DNA from 3 places in the Alteromonas sp. KUL17 genome. Region 2 is predicted to be linked to each of the others. Evidence: predicted binding sites of a transcription regulator. Region 2 holds the regulator's gene; each other region holds the start of a gene.
What was found. The regulator sigma-54, encoded in region 2, starts transcription at its own class of promoters, with help from an activator protein. The targets are predictions, from matches to a motif close to GTTGGCACGNNNNTNGNNT.
Positions count from the first base shown of each region.

Region 1 (6,919 bases), 230 kb from region 2:
TTTCAAAATTTTCATAAGGAGCAAAAAGTGCTTCGAAATTGTCTTCGTCAACGCCGCTGTTCAATACTGCAAGGCAACAGTTTCTGAACATAGCAAAGAGCTCGCTGTTGGTGGCGTCTTGAAGACGAGAAACTTCTACTTGTGATAGCTGGCTCATCCAGCCAACAGGGTTAAGCTGCACTTTCTTCATATTTTTACTTCCTATAAGTCAGTGCTTAAATCAGTGACTACGAGGTTGCGGCCGTTTCGTTTTGCTTTATAGAGGTACTCATCGGCGCGTTCAAACACAGTTTCGGTAGTATCATTGTCATTGAAACAGGTTGCGCCAAAAGATGCGGTGATTTTTACTTTTTCTTGCTTGAATTTAAACGGCATTGCAGCAAGTTTAGTTCTAACTTCATTAAGCTTTTTATCTATATCTGCCATCTGCGCCTGAGGCAGTAGCATTACAAACTCTTCTCCTCCCCACCTGGCAATAAAATCATTTTCGGACAAGCTTTGTTTTAAGAATTTACTCACTACCTGAAGGGTTTTATCGCCTGCTGCGTGCCCGAATCTATCGTTGATTGACTTAAAATGATCAATATCCACAACGGCGACCGCAAGCAAGTCACCATTTTCTTTAAATTTAATGAAAGCCGCTTCCAGTCTCTCATTATACGCCTGCCTGTTTGGAAGCCGAGTGAGGGGGTCGGTGCGGCTTTGCATTGCTTGTTCGGCCAGCTTCTTTTTATAGACGCTGGTTTGCTGCTGAAGTGTATCTATTCGCGATTGCATAGAGGAGAGCAGTGCCATTAGCGCTTCTTGACCTTGCTGATCGTTGCTTTGTTGCTCGCTTAACGTAGTCACAAGCTTTTCTACGCGAAACTGTGTCTGCTCTTTAAGTGCTTCTAGAGAACTGCTTTCCGATACGGCTTCTTCGATGTGAATAATGTCACGTTTAAGTTGCTCATTACCAGCTTGGCGCTGCTCGAACTGGGCTTGGCTGCCTTGGATCGTATTGCTGACGTCACTACTCACTTCACCTAATGAACGGTGCAGACTCTGAATCACTTTTCCTGTTAAGCTCGCCTCTGACATAGCGTCTTGAACGATCATGCGCAAAATTACAACGCAGCTTTTAAGCAGCTGGTCTTCATCCATGCCTTTATCAAGACGTTGCTTTATATCATTGAGTTGCTGATCGTTAGGTTTTTTTGTGCATAGGAAGCAATAAGGTGATTAAGCTCAACCAAAATAGAACGGTAATGAGGGTTATCATCTTTAATCGAACGAGCCGATGTGCTTTCATTGTTAGTGGACTTAGTTTCTGTGGTTTCAGATGGCTCAAGTCCAACCATTTCCTTGTTGAGCGCAATGCGGTGAAGCGCAATGGCTTTAGAATAGAGTTTGTAAATACTGAAGATATCACCTACAGGTTGATTTAGCTTAATCAATTCCTGCGTGGTTAACCCTTTTAATTCAGTATCTTCAAATACAATTTTCTGTAGTTGTTTCATTGCATCTTCTAGCGATGAAACAGTATCAACACTGTATTTTCTAAGCGTTATTTCTTGATGCTGAAGTGATTTGTTGAGTTTCTCTATGCTCACAGCGGCAAGACTAAAATTAGGTGTGCCAGAAAGGTGGCCTCGTAACACCTTAAGTTCAGTATCGATCTTATCCGAGAAGCCCTCATAAAATGCTGAGAGTTTCACAATAAACTGACAAAGAAGCGCGTTATTTTGTTTTAGGGTTTGTAGTTGTTTTGCTTCCATAATCTCGTCTTTGTTCTAATTCGCTATTACTGCCGCGGCTTAGGTAGCGTTGGTAGGTACTTCACCGTTATATTACTGACGTGCTTGACGATGATTAGCATAAGGCGCTTCGTAATTTGAACGGAAAGGGTTGATATCTAAACCCCCTCGTCGTGTGTAACGCGCACAAACGGTTAACTTATCTGGCTGACAATGCTGCATGATGTCGTTGTAAATGCGCTCAACGCATTGCTCATGAAACTCGTTGTGTTGCCTAAAGCTAATTAGATATTTCAAAAGCCCTTCGTGTTCAATAGCTTTTCCTTCATACCTTATTTGAATACTAGCCCAATCTGGCTGACTTGTGATTAAACAATTAGATTTAAGTAAATGAGAAACAAGCGTCTCTTGAATTCCTGTTTCATTTTTCGCAACAGTCAAATATTGAGTATTAGGGGAATATTGATCGATTTCTACATCCAGACTATCTAACAAGGTTCCGTTAAATTCTTGGAATTGTAGCGAAGAAAACTGCTCTGGAAGAATTAGTTTAACCTCGACAGGCTCCCCAGCGCACGCTGACAAATCCGCTTGAAGCACTTGTCGTAAGTCCTCTGCTGAAGCGAATTTTGTTTGGTTGAAGCTATTCAAATATAGCTTAAATGATTTTGATTCGATTAGGTTCTTTGAGGTAATAGGAACGTGGCATTCTAAAATTGCCACATTAGGTTTACCCTTTAAATTTAGCCAAGAAAGTTCGTATCCTGTCCAAGTGTCGATACCATCAAAAGGTAAACCTGAGCCAGCCAAGTTTAACGTATCACGACTTAAACTGCGCGGCACGCCTTGCAACAAGTCAGGATTATATTCAAATTCATAGTCAACCTGTTTACCCAAAGAGAGGTCATCAGGTGCAGAGATAGTAATTTTTTGAGGTGAGTTGTCCGTCGACATAAGAACCTTTTATGCATCTACGCGGGATTTAAATTGCTGAACTGCACAGCGACACACGGTCTTACAGCACAGTAGAATTAACCCCAGTATTGACTTAACTGTTTAGTTGTATAGTGTACCCCAAAAATACGCAGGTAACGTCATAATGGCTCTAACAATTTCAGCACAATTAGATAAATTTGTATCATCTTATGTCGAACAGGCCGAGGCCGAGGGACTCAAGATAGCATTTGATAGCGAGTGGCCCTCGCCGTGCTATGAGACGACGGCGCAAGACGGTGAACTTGTAAGATGGTCTCCTACGCTTCAATCGCCTCTGCAGTCTTTCAGTAATGTTGAAGAGGCATTATCGCTAGAGCTAAATCCTGACTACTGCGAGTATTTTACTCGTTACTACAGCGATAATTTAAAGGCTAACGCCCCGCAAGGTCGCTGTGAATTGCTTCAAGTTTTCAATACCGAAGATTTTGAAAGATTACAGCAAAACTTGATTGGGCATTTGTTGATGAAGCAAAGACTTAGGCAAGCGCCAACATTGTTTTTTGGTTTAACTGACGAAGAAGATTTTATTTTAACCGTTGTCAACGAAAGTGGCGAAGTGGCACTCGAGCAGGTTGGCAGAGAGCCTGCCAAAATTCTTGCGCCATCTCTTGCGGTGTTTATTGAGCAGCTTACACCTGCTATATAACGTTAATGCGTTGACTGACGTCAATCAGACCTAAAATTACCGGCCTGCAAAACTAAAAGCTATTAGGCGTTAATAATTTTATGTAGCGCCCGCTTTAACTCCGCCACTTCTTTTTCTAACGTCTCTACCCGTGCATGCAAATTGCCCGGCTCATCAGTTGTGGCGACAGGATTTTGTTGCGCTACGTTTTCTTCGTTAGATACCTCTAGCTTAGGTTTGTGTGCGTTAAATCGCTTAATCGCTTCAATAGCTTCGGTTACCGATACCTTAAAGGGAGCTTTTGCACGTAAAATGCCTACGGACGGTGTTTTTCCTTCTTTATGCATTTGAAGGCACAAAACGTGAAGTTGCTGCAGGTTAGCGTTACTCATAATACGAAAATGGTTCAAAGTCATGAATAGTAGCAGTGTAGCCTGTCTACGTAGTCAATTTCACTAATAAGTTACTGATTTCACTATTTTTCAAAGTCTTCGTAGAATGGTGTTGTTAAAATTTTTATAAAAATCAATGATTTAATTTTTGGCCTTAATCTTGTTTACCAATCATAACTTACATTATCACGCATAAACGCAGTGGTTCTTACGTTAGCGTATTTATGTCTATTCAGTGTCGGTTCACAAAGTAGGCGTAGTATCGAATAAAAAACAACACACATAATTAAGGAATTCACATGAAAACGGTTCTTCTTTCAGTAGCTTTGGCATCTTCAGTTTTGCTTTCAGGTTGTGTCGTATCAGTAGGTGGCGGTTCAGATAGTCACTATGGTGCTGATTGGGAAGACAGAGAGTTTAACAATCGTAAACACATCGCGAATCTTGAAACAGGGACAACGTACGAAAGTGTATTGAGAAAAATGGGCGTTGCGGATTTCAACGAACTGTTCGAAAAGCAAGACGGCACATATCGCGTACTTTACTACCGAACTCAAAAAACGATGGGCGATGGTATCACCACAAAAGACGAGTGTACGCCGTTGGTTTTCAGAAATGGAAACTTAGTTGGCTGGGGTGACAGTGCTTATAGCTTAATGCACTAATAATCGTTAGTTGGTAATTGATTACGAAAGTAGGCATTACTTACTATCTTTAAATGTTAATAAAAAGTTAACATGCAGGTTTTTTTCGCGTAGGCTAAAGTTTAATCAGTTTAAGTGGGTGGTTGGCGCAATGATAAAAGTTGTGCGGTAGTGTCCACTTCTCCCATTTTATTTAAATGGGTAAAAGCAGCTGTATAACTTTGCGTACAAGGAGCCCCTGATGAATACTGATGCTAATAATAATGCAATAGCCCCCTTGCAAGACACGGTCAAAGCCATCTATCTATCTGTAGATGATCTCAAAGTTGCCGCCTCTATTCTTTACAATGCGTATGTAGATGACCCATTGTTCATTGACATTTTCCAAGCAGAAAAAGAAGGTTATGAAAGCCGTTTACGGTCAGCTATCCGTGAAGAGCTCAATGCATTTTGGGTTGCAGAGCAGCCGATGATTGGCCTGTTCGATGATGAGCGGCTTATTGCCGTTGCATGCTTGACCGCGCCCGATGCAGCATTTGGTTCAGGACGTTACTGGCACTGGAGATTGCGGATGCTTTTAACGGCAGGTTTGTTCGGTACAAAGCAAATGCTAGAGAAAGAAGAAAAAGTGCGAGCATTAGTTCCCGCCGATAACTTCCACATGCTGAGTTTCATCGCAGTGCATCCAGATTATCAACATCATGGGCTTGGGCATATTTTACTTGGCGCTATTGATAGCGTGGTAGAGGAAGATGAAAAAAGTGAGGGTGTTTCGGTATTCGTGACTATAGAAAAACATCGCGCTTTCTTTAACGATGACAATTATCAGGTTGTAGGACAACTAAGCCTTTCTCATGTGAACGGTGAGGTAATGTTCAGGCTAAAATGATGTTTTTTATTCGTTGTGATACTCCTACCAAAACGTCATACGTTGCAGTTCCAACCTTTACACCAAATTTACTACAGCGTTTGTAAGACATTTCCTACAAACGCTGTGAGTGATCTTACCTAAATGATGAAAGATTAATTCATACTAAAGTATAAAGTTATTGATTATATTGAAGTTTTTAAAGATTAGTCAAAAGTCGTACAAGAATCTTTCTTAAATCTCTGTAATTCAATATGGCGGTAATAATTGGAAGGCATACTATGGACATGTCACAAGGAAACACGACGAGTCACGGATTGAGTCAAGGATCATCAACGGAATAAGTTAGGACAACTTAAGGATGAGACTCCCACAAGGCAGTGGGGAAAGGGAAAGGAAAGCAGATAGGACACTGCATTAACAGGACGTTAGAAACGGATTTTAAAGGATTCAAGGAAATTCAGGGACGAAGTAGGTGATAGGACATCACATACAGGACGTAGCAGGGAAAAACGGACAAGAGCTAGCATGGAGCTAGAGGCAAGAAGCCAACGGCAGGATAGCCATTAAGGAATTTCTAGTTTGCATGGACGAGCAAACCAAGGACGAAAGAAGGACATGCTAAGGGATTGGCAAAGCTGTAGCAGGATGTACAGCAAATAATGGAATGAGGGAAGGGAACGTCAGCGGAGTCTGACAAGGACAGCCTCAGGATGAGGAACACTGTATGAAGGATGTACAGTAAATTAGGATAAAAGGAAAGGGACCTACGCATGGATGTGTAGCTCGCACAGGAAGGCGCGAGAGTAGATGGAAAGGGGCGTATACGGATTTTAATCGGGAAGATTTTAGTCGCAAAGGATCGCGGAGAAGGATACTCAAAATTCCAGGAAAAAGGGGAGCCGTTAGGTTCCCCTTTTTTTTGAATTTTTGGAGTGGTCTAAAAGCCTAAGTGCATTCGGACATATTAGCTCATACCCTATGCGGTGGCACCTCTGTTCGTATAACCCTTACACCTATTAACTCTACTTCTCCGGTATATCTGTCCTCACCATTACTCGAAAACTCAAAGTTGAATACACTGTGCCAGTCAGGCTTTCCATATTTGAATGAAAATCGTGTTTTAGCTCTTGCCACACTCAGCAATTGTAAACCGTGTTTATCGCAGTATTGCTTTAGGTAAGTGTTTGTTTGCTCAGAAATGGCTCGAATGCGCCAAAACTGATAGCCAGTAAACCCAATAACCATCCACACCACTAACTCAAGTAACGTCATTTACTTTCTCGCTTGTGCAAACAATTGTTGAAATGCATTGCTGAGAATCTGAGGGTTGGCTTTGGAATGCAGGAGTGTTAGCACTTGTCTGCGTAACTTCGGGACTTGTACTAAATCTGAAAAGAAGCCTGCGAATAATGCGCCCTTATGACCCTCTTTTTCATCAACGTTTGCCGCCTGCTCTAAAAAGGCACTAAGCAGTAGTGGTTCCATTTGCTCGAAATGACGTGCTGCAATAACGCTTAAAATATCAAGTCTCTGCGACTTTTCGCTTTTTAATAGTTCGAGTAGTTTGTTGTTAATGGTCGGGTTAAAGGTACCCTCTGACGTGCCTCTTAACGCCGCTAAATTGATGTCGTCACTTTTATCTATCTCATCCAAAT
Region 1 is NZ_BJKJ01000001.1:44,291-51,209, reverse strand. It holds gene ppnN (nucleotide 5'-monophosphate nucleosidase PpnN) at 1-190, opposite strand, end outside; gene KUL49_RS20990 (GGDEF domain-containing protein) at 202-1,143, opposite strand; gene KUL49_RS20985 (hypothetical protein) at 1,164-1,757, opposite strand; gene queF (NADPH-dependent 7-cyano-7-deazaguanine reductase QueF) at 1,830-2,690, opposite strand; gene syd (SecY-interacting protein) at 2,836-3,378, shown strand; gene KUL49_RS00185 (hypothetical protein) at 3,441-3,749, opposite strand; gene KUL49_RS00180 (DUF3192 domain-containing protein) at 4,049-4,414, shown strand; gene KUL49_RS00175 (GNAT family N-acetyltransferase) at 4,635-5,282, shown strand; gene KUL49_RS00170 (DUF3301 domain-containing protein) at 6,234-6,536, opposite strand; gene KUL49_RS00165 (DUF3549 family protein) at 6,537-6,919, opposite strand, start outside.
Region 1: the regulator sigma-54 is predicted to act here: its motif matches at 3,897-3,915, upstream of KUL49_RS00180 (DUF3192 domain-containing protein).

Region 2 (6,919 bases):
CACCGCCCAAATGGCACCGTTTAAAAAGCCGATGGATATTTCTTTACTGATAAGCCATCGTGAGTTACTCGCGTTAACATGGCCTAGTGCCATACCGCGAATAACTAGCGTTAGCGTCTGATTACCCGCTACACCGCCCATACTGGGGACAATGGTATTTAATATAGCTAACACAGCCAGTTGGCTGAGCGTTGCTTCAAATAGATCACTCACCATCGCAGCCATTAGCGCCGTCACTAAGTTTACCGCCAGCCACACCGAGCGTCGTTTGGTACTTTGCATAACGGGTGCAAAGGTATCTTCGTCGTCATCAAGACCCGCCATACTCATCATCGAGTGCTCGGCGTCCTCACGAATAATATCAACCACGTCATCAATGGTAATTCGGCCCACTAAGCGATGGTTTTCATCTACAACAGGTGCTGAAAGCCAATTGTATCGCTCGAACAGGCTTGCCACTTCGTCGTCTGGCATATTCACAGGGATCGCTTCAGATTCCTCGTCCATAACGTCAGACACTTTATCGTCGGTATCTGCTGTGAGTAAACGGGTAACCGGAACAATACCAACAAGGTTATCAGTTCGGTTTACCACGTAAAACGTATCCGTATTCTCAGGTAGCTCGCCTTTTAAGCGGATATAGCGCAGAACCACGTCAATGGTCACATCGGGACGTAAAGTGATGGTGTCGGTGTTCATGATGAAACCAGCGGTTTCCTCACCGTAAGACAGCGCTTGCTCTGCGCGCACACGATCTTGTGCATCCATCGAATCTAGAATATCGGCCAATACTGGCTCGGGAAGGCTGCTTAGCGTCTCTGCTAAGTCATCGGTATCCATCTCTTCAAGTGCGTCAACCACATTAGCGGGAAGCATTTTTGTAATGATACCGTTTCGAACATCGTCAGACAGTTCTTCTAAAATGTCGCCGTGAAAGTCACCATCAATGAGCTCCCATAATTCGTCACGGGTTCTGCTAGGGCTAGATTCAAGAATGTGGGCGACGTCTGAAGGCGGTAATTCAAGCAGAAGCTTACGTACAGATACGAATTGACCGTTGGTCAACGCAGCGTTGAGTGCGCGTAACTGAGTTTGTACGTATTTAGAAACAAGCGCTTCTGCCATAAGGCGTTATTCCTACAAGCTAAAAGATGAACAATGCAGGCCATAGAGCCTAAGTGGGCGTAGAATATCGCAATTATGATGAGTCTGTCATGATAATTGCGTAGGTTTTGCGCAGGATTTTAAGATAACTGCGCTAAGTGTCGATTAATTGGTCAATGGATTGGGCAAGTAATACTATTCGTCTTCGTTAAATCTGCCCTCAATAAGCTCTTCAATAGCTGCAAGTGCATCAACAGCATCACTGCCGTCCACAATCACGTCTACCTGTTCACCTTGATGGCTTTCAAGCATCATTAATCCCAATACACTGCTTGCGTCTGCTTCTTTATCGCCTTTTTTTAAGATGATTTTAGCGTCGAATTGATTAGCCAATTTAACCAGTTGGGTCGCCGCTCTTGCATGCAACCCTAACTTATTGACGATAGTTAGCGTTTTTTGAATAGTCATTACTGATTCAGCTCTCTATGGCGAATTTGTACATCAGGGTGTATTTCACTGAAGGTTTTCGACAGGGTCTGTGCGATATAAACCGAACGGTGTTGGCCACCAGTACAGCCAATTGCTACGGTTACGTAACTTCTGTTATTGCGCTCTAAATGAGGCAGCCATGTCGTTATTAAATTCTGAATTTGCCAAATGAACTTGGTCACTACAGGCTGCGACCCCAAAAATACTTCTACTGGTGCGTCTAATCCGGTCAGGTGTTTAAGGTCGGGCTCCCAGTGGGGGTTAGGTAAAAAGCGGGCATCAAAAACGTAATCCGCATCTTTAGGAATACCGTGCTTAAAGCCAAAAGACTCAAACACAAGCACAAGGCGTGAGCTTTTCTTACCCAGGATACGCTCTCGAATTAACTCAGCCAGTTGGTGAATGGTAAGCTTATCTGTGTCTAAATATAAATCTGCGCGTTCAGCAATAGGAGCAAGTAGGGCAGACTCGGCTTTAATGGCTTCTGAAAGCGATTTATTAAGCTTGGCGAGAGGGTGAAGACGACGTGTTTCGCTAAAACGCTTAACCAGTACATCATCGCTCGCGTCAATGTAAACAATGGTCATCGACCACGAAGAAGGCAAGTAGTCTAAAATTTCTACCAAATCGTCAGGATTTTTAGGTAAGTTTCTCACATCGATACTTACCGCAACCTGATCGTACTCGTCAACAACTGTATGGGTTAAGGTGGGAAGTAAGTTTACCGGGATATTATCAACACAGTAATAACCTAAATCTTCCAATGCGCGAAGTGCGACAGACTTACCAGACCCCGAACGACCACTGATTATTATCAGCTTCACCTACTTTCTCCCTAATACTCTGGTTTTATCACATACGCGTTGTTGAATTAGGCGCCTACTAAACGGTTAATAGGCGCTTAATGTTTAACTTAATGCAGATAGAATATCGTCGCTTGTCGTTGCGCGACGTATTGCTTTAATCGTTTCTTTGTCGCTTAGTTTACCAGCCACGGTGGCCAGCGTTTGAAGGTGTCCTTCGGTCTGTTCCTCAGGAACGAGTAGCGCAAAAAAGATGTCTACGGGTTTCTCGTCAAGGGCGTCGAAGTCAATTGCTGGCGTGCTGGTTACAACAATGGCAATCACTTTCTCGAGGCCCGGCAGGCGTCCGTGGGGCAGGGCGATACCATTGCCAATGCCTGTACTACCCATACGCTCTCGAGCCATCAAACTGTTGAGTACCGTTGCCTGATCAATGTTCTCGTTTTGCTTGGCAGCGATATCAGCGATGATCTCAAGAATTCGCTTTTTACTATTACACTGAACCGCACACTCGGTGCGGTCCAGACTTACGATGGCTTGTATATCCATGCTTAATTAACTACTAATGTTTTTTCAGTTTTTCCTTATGCTTGATTACCTGCCGGTCGAGTTTATCAACCATGCTGTCAATCGCCGCATACATGTCGGTATTTTCTGAGGATGCGAATACTTCAGCGCCACTTAAATGAACGGTCGCTTCGGCTTTTTGATTTAATTTTTCAACGTTCAGGATGACATGCACATTAGAAATGTGATCAAAGTGACGTTCAAGTTTGCTGAACTTCGTATCGACATAATTACGCAAAGAGTCGGTGATTTCGACATGATGACCAGTAAGGTTGATTTGCATATTTCGTCTTCCTTATATTATTAAGCCCGATTAAATAAGGCTTTTGCGTTGGTTCGACGGCGGGATCGACAACGATTCCCGGTACTTTGCTATTGTTCGCCGGGCAACTTTAATGCCCTGTTCGGCCAACAATGAAGCAATCTTGCTATCACTTAGCGGCTTGCTAGGCTTTTCAGCGGCCACTAATTTCTTGATCAATGCACGAATCGCTGTAGATGAACATTCACCACCAGACTCTGTTGCAACGTGGCTTGAGAAAAAATACTTCAATTCGAAGATTCCACGTGGCGTATGCATGTACTTTTGCGTTGTCACTCGCGAAATAGTGGATTCGTGCATATCTACCATTTCTGCGACATCATTTAGCACCATTGGTTTCATCATTTCCGGGCCGTGCTCAAAAAAGCCCATTTGCTGCTGCACAATGCAGTTTGCAACCTTCATTAAGGTTTCGTTACGAGATTCAAGGCTCTTTATGAACCACTTAGCCTCTTGCATGTGTGAGCGGATGAATTGTGAATCGCTACTATTCTTGGCACGGCGACTCATTGCAGCGTATTGTTGATTTACGCTTAACTTAGGCAGACTGTCGGGGTTCAGCTCAACCACCCAACGGCCATTTTTCTTGGTTACTGAGACATCAGGAATAACGTACTCAGGCTCTTTAGTAACTAAAGCACTACCTGGGCGAGGATTCAAGGTTTGCAGTAAACGCATTGCCTCGCGTAGCTGATCTTCTTTCAATCGGCTTTTACGCATAAGCGTACGATAGTCTTTGCTGCTCAGTAAGTCAGAGTACTCTTCAATCAGTTGCTTTGCTTCAGCAAGCCAAGGTGTGTCTTCTGAAAATTGGCGCAATTGCACCATCAAACATTCTTGTGGAGAGCGTGAGCCAGAACCAATAGGGTCGAACATCTGAATGCGCTTTAGCACACATTCTATTTCGTCCATTTCAATCGGCTCTTCCATATCATCATCGTTAACCGCTTCTAAAATATCGTCAAGGGTAACGGTTAAATAACCTGACTCGTCAATAGAGTCGATGATTGCTGTAGCGATTGCGCGATCGGTATCCGAGAAATGGGTAAGGCGCATTTGCCAAAGAAGGTGCTCTTGAATATCTTCAGTAGTCTCACCTTGGAAGATTTGCTCGTCGTCATTGGATGGACCTGGAGCTGGCGAAGATGAAGCAGAGTAGTATTCGTCCCATGTGCTGTCGATTGGCAGCTCATCGGGAAGATCGTTTTTCTCAAGTGCATCGCCGGCTTCTAACGTGTCACTAGATGCAGAAGCAGTGGCCTCAGAGCCGCTGTCATCGTTGTCGATATTGTTCTTTTCTAGTTGCGGCTCGTCGTTACCTTCTTCAACTTCTAATAGCGGATTAGAATCGAGCGCTTCTTGGATCTCTTGTTGAAGATCAAGTGTAGAAAGCTGCAGCAGTTTAATGGCCTGCTGAAGCTGTGGTGTCATGGTAAGTTGTTGGCTAAATTTTAGCTGTAAAGATGGTTTCATCTACGTCTTATTTAAATGCTCTAAATTGAATATACCAGAGCGAAACTGAAAAATGACAATTCGGTTACATTAACTATAGCCTGAATTGTTCGCCTAGGTATACATCCCTTACTTTTTGATTACTTAAAACCTGTTCCGCCGTTCCTTGCGCAATAAGCTCGCCATGACTCACAATGTACGCCTTTTCACAAACATCCAATGTCTCTCGTACGTTATGGTCCGTGATAAGGATTCCAATCCCCCTATCGCGAAGATGTTGTATTATCTTCTTTATATCATTAACTGATATCGGATCAACACCAGCAAATGGTTCGTCTAACAAAATAAATTGCGGTTTTGCTGCCAGAGCGCGGGCAATCTCAACGCGACGGCGTTCGCCCCCTGACAAACTCATCCCCGTACTATTACGTATATGGTTAATATTAAATTCATCAAGTAGCGCATCTGCTTCTTCTTCTTGCTGTTGTGAATTTAAATCTTTACGGGTTTGCAAAATGGCCATGATATTTTCATGCACTGTGAGCTTTCTGAAAATAGAGGCTTCCTGCGGTAGGTAGCCTATTCCGCGGCGTGCACGCTCGTGCATGGGCTGATGAGTTAGCTCATTGTCGTCGATTTCAATCTTGCCTTTATCCAGATTCACTAAACCAACAATCATGTAGAATGTAGTGGTCTTACCAGCGCCATTTGGGCCAAGAAGACCAACAATTTGACCCGTTGAGACAGACAGACTTACATCTCGAACAACCTGTCTTGACTTGTAAGCCTTAGCAAGATTTTTAGCGCTCAAAGTTGCCATTGCTATTTATTGCCCTCGTTGTCTTTTTTGTCTTTCTTAGACGAAGTTTTGCGAATGGTCTCAGGTGTGAATACTGTGGTCACTCGACCCTCACCATCCTTACCTGCGCCGCCAGTCGCTAGCAATTGCTCGGTAATCATATCGAACGTGATGTTGTCACCCTGTACTTTACTGGTGTCTTGTTTCAACTCTGCGTTTCCGGCAAGAGAAATCGTTCGGTTTACCACTTCATAGCGTATTTCATTAGCTTTTGCCGAAACTGGCGTGCCGTCTTCCAATTGCTGGGAGTAGCTTGCCGGCTTTCCTCTAGCAATAAATATTTCACGACCACCACCGTCAGTGGCAATTACTTCCACTTCGTCGGCTTCAATAACCAAAGAGCCTTGAGTTATGAGTACGTCGTCTTTGTACAACGCGGTTTTATTTTTACCGTCGATAAACTGGGTGTTCGAGCCTATTTTTATGGGCTGCGAAAAATCATCTTCACTGGCGTGTACCGCACCGCTAGCGATGGCAAGCAATAAACTAGTTGCTAGGGGAATAAGTGGTTTGTACATGATCTAAAAGCTCGTATTCTTGTGTGCGTAAATTCGCGTTAAACCCATTACTTAAAATGACATATTGGGTGCCCAGTATTTCAACGGGTTGGTCAGATGTCATTTGCTTGGTTTCTAAATTAATTTGAATGTACTCGGTCGATATACTTCTGACAAAGTCATCGCCAGTTTGGTTCTCAATATTAACTTGGTTTTCCAGCTGGATTAGCTCGTTATTGTATAGTGTACCTTCATCAGCGGTTACCACCCATGGTGATGACGCGTTTTCTGTATAAAGGGTGTATTTAGGTTGCTGAAACAATACAAAGCCAAGCTGGTCGTAATGCTCCATCGACTCTGCAAATACTTTGTGATTTAACTCACCGTCTTGATTGTACAGCGTAGTGGTTAGATTTTTTGCTTTGTAGGCGGGCTTTAGCGCATCGTTTTCACGATTCCCCTGCGTTTCAGGCTGCTCTTCCATCCACGTAGGGATGTACATCAGCATCGCCAGAATAAATAGCGCCGATATACTTAATCCTAAGCGATTAAAGCCAAACAGGCTCATACACTAGCTCCAAAAATCTCATTTGTTACCCCTTTGGCCTGCAAAATGGTATCCGATATTTCTCGGACCGCGCCAAACCCACCGGGAAGGGTCGTAATCCAGTTTGCTTGTTTTGCTACGTAAGGATGGGCATCGGCAACCGCAATTTTAACCGCAACGTGCTTGTACATACCCGTATCTGGCATGTCATCACCTACCGCAGCCACTTCGTCAGTGTTTAACTCAAGGCGTTTCATCAGGTCGCTAAGCGCGTCTGCT
Region 2 is NZ_BJKJ01000001.1:277,286-284,204, reverse strand. It holds gene mgtE (magnesium transporter) at 1-1,125, opposite strand, end outside; gene KUL49_RS01170 (HPr family phosphocarrier protein) at 1,300-1,572, opposite strand; gene rapZ (RNase adapter RapZ) at 1,572-2,417, opposite strand; gene ptsN (PTS IIA-like nitrogen regulatory protein PtsN) at 2,502-2,945, opposite strand; gene hpf (ribosome hibernation promoting factor) at 2,959-3,246, opposite strand; gene KUL49_RS01150 (RNA polymerase factor sigma-54) at 3,277-4,758, opposite strand; gene lptB (LPS export ABC transporter ATP-binding protein) at 4,832-5,557, opposite strand; gene lptA (lipopolysaccharide transport periplasmic protein LptA) at 5,560-6,114, opposite strand; gene lptC (LPS export ABC transporter periplasmic protein LptC) at 6,083-6,661, opposite strand; gene kdsC (3-deoxy-manno-octulosonate-8-phosphatase KdsC) at 6,658-6,919, opposite strand, start outside.

Region 3 (6,919 bases), on a different contig from region 2:
TGTATCGATAAGCTCGCTACAATCCACTTAATTAAAACTATTTATCACCAATGTATTGAGTCATTCGACTATTTAAGTTTCTAGCTTTCACGTTGCAGCAGATGTTTTCTGCCTGACAATACAAACTTTCGTCTATTTAATACATCAAGTGATTCACTCATATCTACTTAACCATATGCACCTTCCGCACCATATAGTTAATCTTTATTTTTCAGAAGCTTAGACCAACCCAAAACTTATACTAAAGTTGTATAAGGTACTTTCTACACACAGTAAGATAAAATTTTCCTTTCAAATTTAATAAACTCACTCTCCTTAATGCTGTACACTTATACAGTATTGAGATATACCACAACAAGCAAAGTACTGGTATGGAATCTTGTTTTTTTTCAGACCGTCTACCACGTACATTTGCCTAGAGAAAGTGACCATTTGCGATGCATGACAAACTTATTCAAAAACTCGAAATTCTTTCAGATGCCGCTAAGTATGACGCTTCTTGCGCAAGTGGCTCCGCCGGTAAACGAAAAGCAGGTAAAACTGACAAAACAGGAATAGGTTCGCTCACAGGAGGGTCAGGGATATGTCACAGCTTTACCCCTGATGGTCGATGCGTATCATTACTTAAGATCCTAATGACCAACTATTGCATATACGATTGCCATTACTGCATCAATAGGGTGTCTAGCAACGTTCAACGAGCGCGTTTTACCGTTAAAGAAACAGTTGATTTAACGCTTAATTTTTATAAGCGTAACTACATTGAGGGATTATTTTTAAGTTCCGGTATTGTCGGCTCTCCTGACCTGACTATGGAGAGCATGGTACGCATCGCGAAGTCTCTTCGCATTGATCACGGATTTAAAGGATACATTCATCTTAAGACCATTCCGAATGCATCTCCTGAACTACAGGCTGAAGCTGGCTTATATGCCGATAGGCTAAGTATAAACATCGAAATGCCGACGCAAAATTCGTTGAACAAATACGCCCCGGAAAAAGACCTTGGTGAAATTCACGGTTCAATGAATACATTGAAAGACAAAATAAATGAACACAAAGTAGATAAAACCTACTCGGGCAAACGCCCACCTCGCTTTGCTCCTGGCGGACAGTCCACTCAGATGATCATAGGAGCCGATGACTCAAATGATAAAGTTATCCTTGGCACGAGTGTCAAACTGTATGGTCAACAAAAATTGCGGCGCGTTTACTATTCTGCATTTTCGCCCATCCCAGATGCGTCTGAAGTCTTGCCTCTTAAACCGGCGCCACTTATCCGTGAACACCGACTTTATCAGGCCGATTGGCTCCTGCGCTTTTATGGATTTGGTTTAGATGAAATCGTACACAACGACATGCTAGATATGGAGCACGACCCCAAGCTTGCGTGGGCGCTACGCAATCGCCACATATTTCCCATCGATTTAAATAAAGCTGACAAGCTACTTTTATTGCGAGTTCCTGGACTGGGAGCACGCACAGTACAAAAAATTTTGGCTATTCGACGTTACACAAAGCTTAGCTGGTTCGATCTCACAAAAATGCGTTTACCCTTACAAAAATTAAAACCGTTCATTACTGTTAGTGATTATTCCCCCGCTATACATTTGCTCGATAGCAGTAACTTTGAACAGCAATTTAAACAACCAAAACAGTTTGAATTGTTCAGCGCCTAATCTAATTGGTACCGCAATGAAAAAAGTAACAATTTCATCAGTGCCCGGATACGACGAATGGCGAAAAGCATCGAGAGAATGTCTAGCCCAACACATACCTCCCGAGAACGTTACATGGCAAACTTCGCAATCTAACCAAGACGACTGGTTTGCCGTGACCGATTCGGCCAACGCTATTGGTGAAAGCCAAACGAATTACAGAATTCCCAGATCAGTTTTAACGCTGTTGAAGTATGCGTTATGCCACCAAGCCACCGATCGTTTCGCTTTATGTTACCGCGTTTTATGGCGAGTAGTTTTCGAAAACAGAAACCTTATTCACTTAAAAACTGATGAAGATGTGTTGCGTCTCAACGTGCTGGCTAAAGCAGTAAAACGCGATGCATATAAGATAAGTGCTTTTTTGAGATTTCGAGAAGTCGTACTTGACGGACAAGAGCATTTTATTGCGTGGTATGAACCAGAACACTTCAGCTTGGAAATGAAGCTCGATTTTTTTCAGACGCGTTTTAAAAATATGTGTTGGTCAATACTTACCCCTTATCGAGCTGCGCATTGGAATACTAAAACACTTGTTTTGGAAGATAATCCTGATCCTAGTATCATTCCAAATGATGACAGAATTGAAAAATACTGGCTTACGTATTATGCAAATATATTTAATCCTGCCCGCGTAAAAACAAAGGCATTGTTAAGTTCAATGCCAAAAAAATACTGGAAGAATATGCCTGAGACGTCGCTTATTAACGATATGATACGCCACTCGGATGCTAGAGCACGTAAGATGATACTAAATGGAAAAAAGGTGGAGAATGGTGAATGAGTCCTCCTGACAAATATTAGCAGCTGTGCTTCCTTTGTTTGTTGCGATTTGAAAAGCTCTGTAAAACGTGACCAGAAAAAAAGGGGCCGAGGCCCCTTTTTTGTGTAAAGCAACAATGATATTAGTTCATCGCAGTTTCAGTAACTACACGAAGGTTGCTTTCAACATCTTTTACGTCAGATGCATTCTTGGCAATTTCCACAGCTAGATCACGCTCAGCATCAGAATCAACGTCGCCAGTCAGTGTTACTACACCGTTTTCTACGTCAACATCGATGTCGAAACCTGAAATATCGGTATCCATAAGAAGACGAGTTTTGATTACTGTGGCGATTTTGGCGTCAGTTAACTCGCTTGTGCCTTCGTCAACAGTATCTTCCATGTCATCTGACATGTCGCCTTCCATATCTTTGTCAGAGACAACCGTTAGCTTGTTGTCTACAGACGTTACACCGTCAATATTCGCTACTAGCTCTTCCGCTAGCTTTTTATCAACAGAGTTCTCAACCTTACCAGTAAGAACGACATTACCGTTTTTAACGTCAGTGTTAATGTCGAATGAATCAAGGTTACCATTGAACAACAGCGTTGCTTCTGCTTTGCCATCAATCCATGCGTCTTTGGCACCTTTCTCCCATTTATTAGTTGTGCTGTCTGTGTCCATGTCACCTGCATATGCAGCTGCAGTCAAAGTTGTAGCAACAATCATAGAAATAAGTGAACGTTTCATAACATTTCTCCTTTGTCGAAACTCGTAGATAGTCATGCCAATTCCTTGCCAACAAAATAAGGCATTGTTTTATATGATAAATATTAATATCCAGGGCTAGTTAAGTAAGTTTTGTTTTGCAAACTTTGCCTTTGTTTGAGAACTTTTTACTTAATTTTGTTAATGCCCAAAACTCGTCAACTTCACTTAAGAAAAGCACCTATCAATTGTACTAGGGGATAACTTTTTGTCGTTGGCCGCCGCTAAGTTACAGTGATACTTAGGTTAAACTTATTTCACAAAGCTGCCGTAGTTATAACGATTTGTATCGCTTCACTCGGGCCTGTTGACCTTTTTTGTACATTTTTGCAGCGGTCTGTGTGCCATCTAGACAAGGCGAATGTTTGACGGTTTAGTGGTTCTAAATCGAGAACATTCAACGCAGTATAGATGGCACAAAGGCGCTGCCCGAAGGGGTCGTTATGGAAGCCTTTTACTCTTTGTCACAGTCCTTTAACTTAGCCCGCTAGGCTTGCAGGACTGTTTCGCGATTAAAAGGCTTCCATTTAGACCAAAATTCGTACACCAAAGGTCAACAGGCCCTAGCTATAGTCATCAATTTAGTTTTGCAGACAGAAGCAACAGGTGGAGTGTTTTTCGTTAATTAAACTCAAGGACCAACTAGACATGGATACTGCACTTACTGCTGTTTCAGTCTTATTTATAGCCGTAAGCTGGGCCCCTTTGCTTCCTTCTTCTCATTGGTTAGTAAGAGTGTGGGAATTTCCGCGACTACAAATAGCAGCTATCATTTCTTTGTTAATTGCTGGGCATATTTTTGAATCAACCTATTACGCACAGATAGATAGCCTAGCAGTAATTATTGTCGCTGGATTAACAGTTAGCCTTATTTATCAGGTTATCTGGATCATTCCTTATACCCCTCTGTATAAAAGAGAAGTTAGGCACGTCGAGGTTGAGAGTGCGAGCCAAAAGCTAAGTGTTTTATCAAGCAATGTGTATATGCCTAATGACGATTTTCGCAAGCTCATTGAACATGTACGTAATAAGCAACCTGATTTTCTCGTAACGTTGGAATCTAATGAGAAGTGGCAGAAAGGCATCAGTGAAATTGAATCTGAATACCCGTATCGTAAATTTTGCCCACTCGAAAACCTCTACGGTATGCACCTTTATAGTAAGCTTCCCTTTGAAGAGGTCTCATTGCGATTTTTAATAGAAGAAGATGTGCCGTCCATGAAAGTGAAAATCAATCACCACGGACAAGATGTCACGCTATATTTTCTTCATCCAAAACCACCAAGCCCAACAGAAAACACGTATGCAAAGCCCAGAGACGTAGAACTTACTGTTGTGGGGGAAGAAATAGCTGAAACAGAGGGCCCTATTGTCGTCGCTGGCGATCTTAACGATGTAGCTTGGTCACCTACTACCAGAAAGTTCAAGAAAATAAGCGGACTTTTAGACCCACGAGAGGGGCGCGGTTTTTTCAATACATTTCACGCGAAATATCCTTTAGTGAAATGGCCGTTAGACCACGTATTTCACTCGGAACATTTTGCATTGGTCAATATAGAGAAACTTGAAAGCATAGGCTCAGACCACTACCCGCTTTATACCGAACTAGCGCTAATCACGGACAAGGAGTAATACTCAAGACTGTAAATCTAATGAGAGCTACGATGTTTGACACACCACATGAGGCTATCACACGCCTCTTCACGCTTTTTAAAATGGGCTAGTCCTATTAGCTTGTTATCCCGAGGCCAAACCGCTTGGTTTAGCACCTCTTGATCTTCTGCCGATAGTTGTTCGCTATCTAACACAATCTCAACCGCTTTTTTGTTGGGTTTTATTAATGTGGGGTTAGCTTCTTTGACCAGAGCAGAGTTCACACAAATATACTCTCTCTTAACAGGGTCTCTCACCACGCCGATGTAGTTGTTGTCACAAATTATAGCTGGCCAGCCTTCCGCTATTCTGCTCTGTCCAAACATTACGAGTGTAAAGGCAACAAGAACGAAAAGTGTTAAACCGATAAATTGAGCGCTCAAATCTGGTGCTACACTTACAATAACGCCGACAACAGCTGCGAAAAATATCCAGCCGCCAAATACTCTGCGCATAGCATTTGGTGAGATACCAGATATAACATCAACCACCTTTAATGATTGTTTGTCATAGTGTCGAATAAATACAGACGATTGTGATTCCACAGCCTTTGTCCACCAGAAAAAATACGAAATTCAGAAATTAATACGTTACAAGTAAGGCTGAAGATTTACCTACACTCTGAGTGAGTAAAAACCAATAATATGAGATTAGTTCTACTCGAAAGAAAACGTGTTAAGCAATATTTGTAGGAATATTTAAACTATTGAATTGTAATGTTTAACCTACTAACCAAGCATATCAAAATATGTGGGAACGGCAAAGCAATTACGCGCTAGATGCACAGTAAAACAAGACTTATGAAAAGAAGCGTCATGTTAATCTGCAAATTAGAACAGACCACCAAAAATTAACATAAAAAACTGCTGTTGGCCTCCATACATTCGTTTGTAAATTTTTCTCTCACTTTGCACCTCTTGCTTGCCTTGGCGCTCAACCATTGCTGCAAATACTCAAAAACAGAACTTGAAATTACACTTTTTATCGAAAATCAATAATTTACAAAACAGGAACACTCTTTGCTTCTACGAAAGTATAACGTTCAACGTTTCATGTCGTCGTTATTACAGGTTCAACAAATGAGAAAGGGAGGAAGAGTATGCGTTCACCAATAAGTGCAGTAACTATTGTTAAGAGCAGAACTGAGAAACTGGCCAATTTGATTACTCAGTTAGAGCAATGCTCTCCAACGCCAGATGAGCTAGTCATTGTTTGGATGGCACCTCCTTCTGATTTGTCACTCGTACGCAGTGACAAATTCGACATTGTTCACAAGTTTGTGACTCAAGATGCTCTTCCGATAGCGAAAGCGCGCAACAAGGGTATGTCAGCCGCCAAGCACGCGAATTTAGTTTACCTAAACGTAGACGCAGTTATTGCCCCATCGCTTTTTAGAGATGGCTTGCTTGCGCTTCGTGACAACACCGTAGTGTTCACATCAGTGGTGTTTTTACCCAACGAGCGCTGTTGTAAGCCCTACCGACAAATTTCAAAAGATGAAAAAGAAATCGGTTATTTAGCAAGTAATGACGACACGTTACCCGAAGACGACAATAACGAAATACCTTCAAGAGATCAGGAAATTAATCATGGAAAGTTTAGTGACGATAGTATTTGTTCTACAGTGTTTTTTATTCGTAAGGCAGACTTTCAGAAAACCGGCGGCTTCGATGAAGGCTACGCGGGTTTCGGACTAAACGACGAAGATTTCTTCACTAACTGTAGGGCATTAGGGTTTTCGTTAGAGCAATTGCCCACGCGAACATTTGCACCATACCGGCCTAATTATCAATGCCCGATAAATCACCTTTTAGACTTTGTTCATAATGCGCAGCGTTTTCACTCGAAGTGGGGATTTTACCCATGCGTCAATGTATTGAACGCGTATGCAGACCAAGGTTTTATTAATGCTGACTTCAAGCAAAACGGCATTAAGATCAAGCACCTCCCCCAGCAGGTAGAGGAAGACAAGGCGGACGCGCCGGTTGAGCAATTAACGGTAACCAACGCCCAAAA
Region 3 is NZ_BJKJ01000004.1:27,994-34,912, forward strand. It holds gene KUL49_RS04935 (putative DNA modification/repair radical SAM protein) at 438-1,679, shown strand; gene KUL49_RS04940 (TIGR03915 family putative DNA repair protein) at 1,696-2,502, shown strand; gene KUL49_RS04945 (BON domain-containing protein) at 2,624-3,232, opposite strand; gene KUL49_RS04950 (endonuclease/exonuclease/phosphatase family protein) at 3,899-4,882, shown strand; gene KUL49_RS04955 (hypothetical protein) at 4,900-5,448, opposite strand; gene KUL49_RS04960 (glycosyltransferase family 2 protein) at 6,003-6,919, shown strand, end outside.
Region 3: the regulator sigma-54 is predicted to act here: its motif matches at 3,267-3,285, upstream of KUL49_RS04945 (BON domain-containing protein).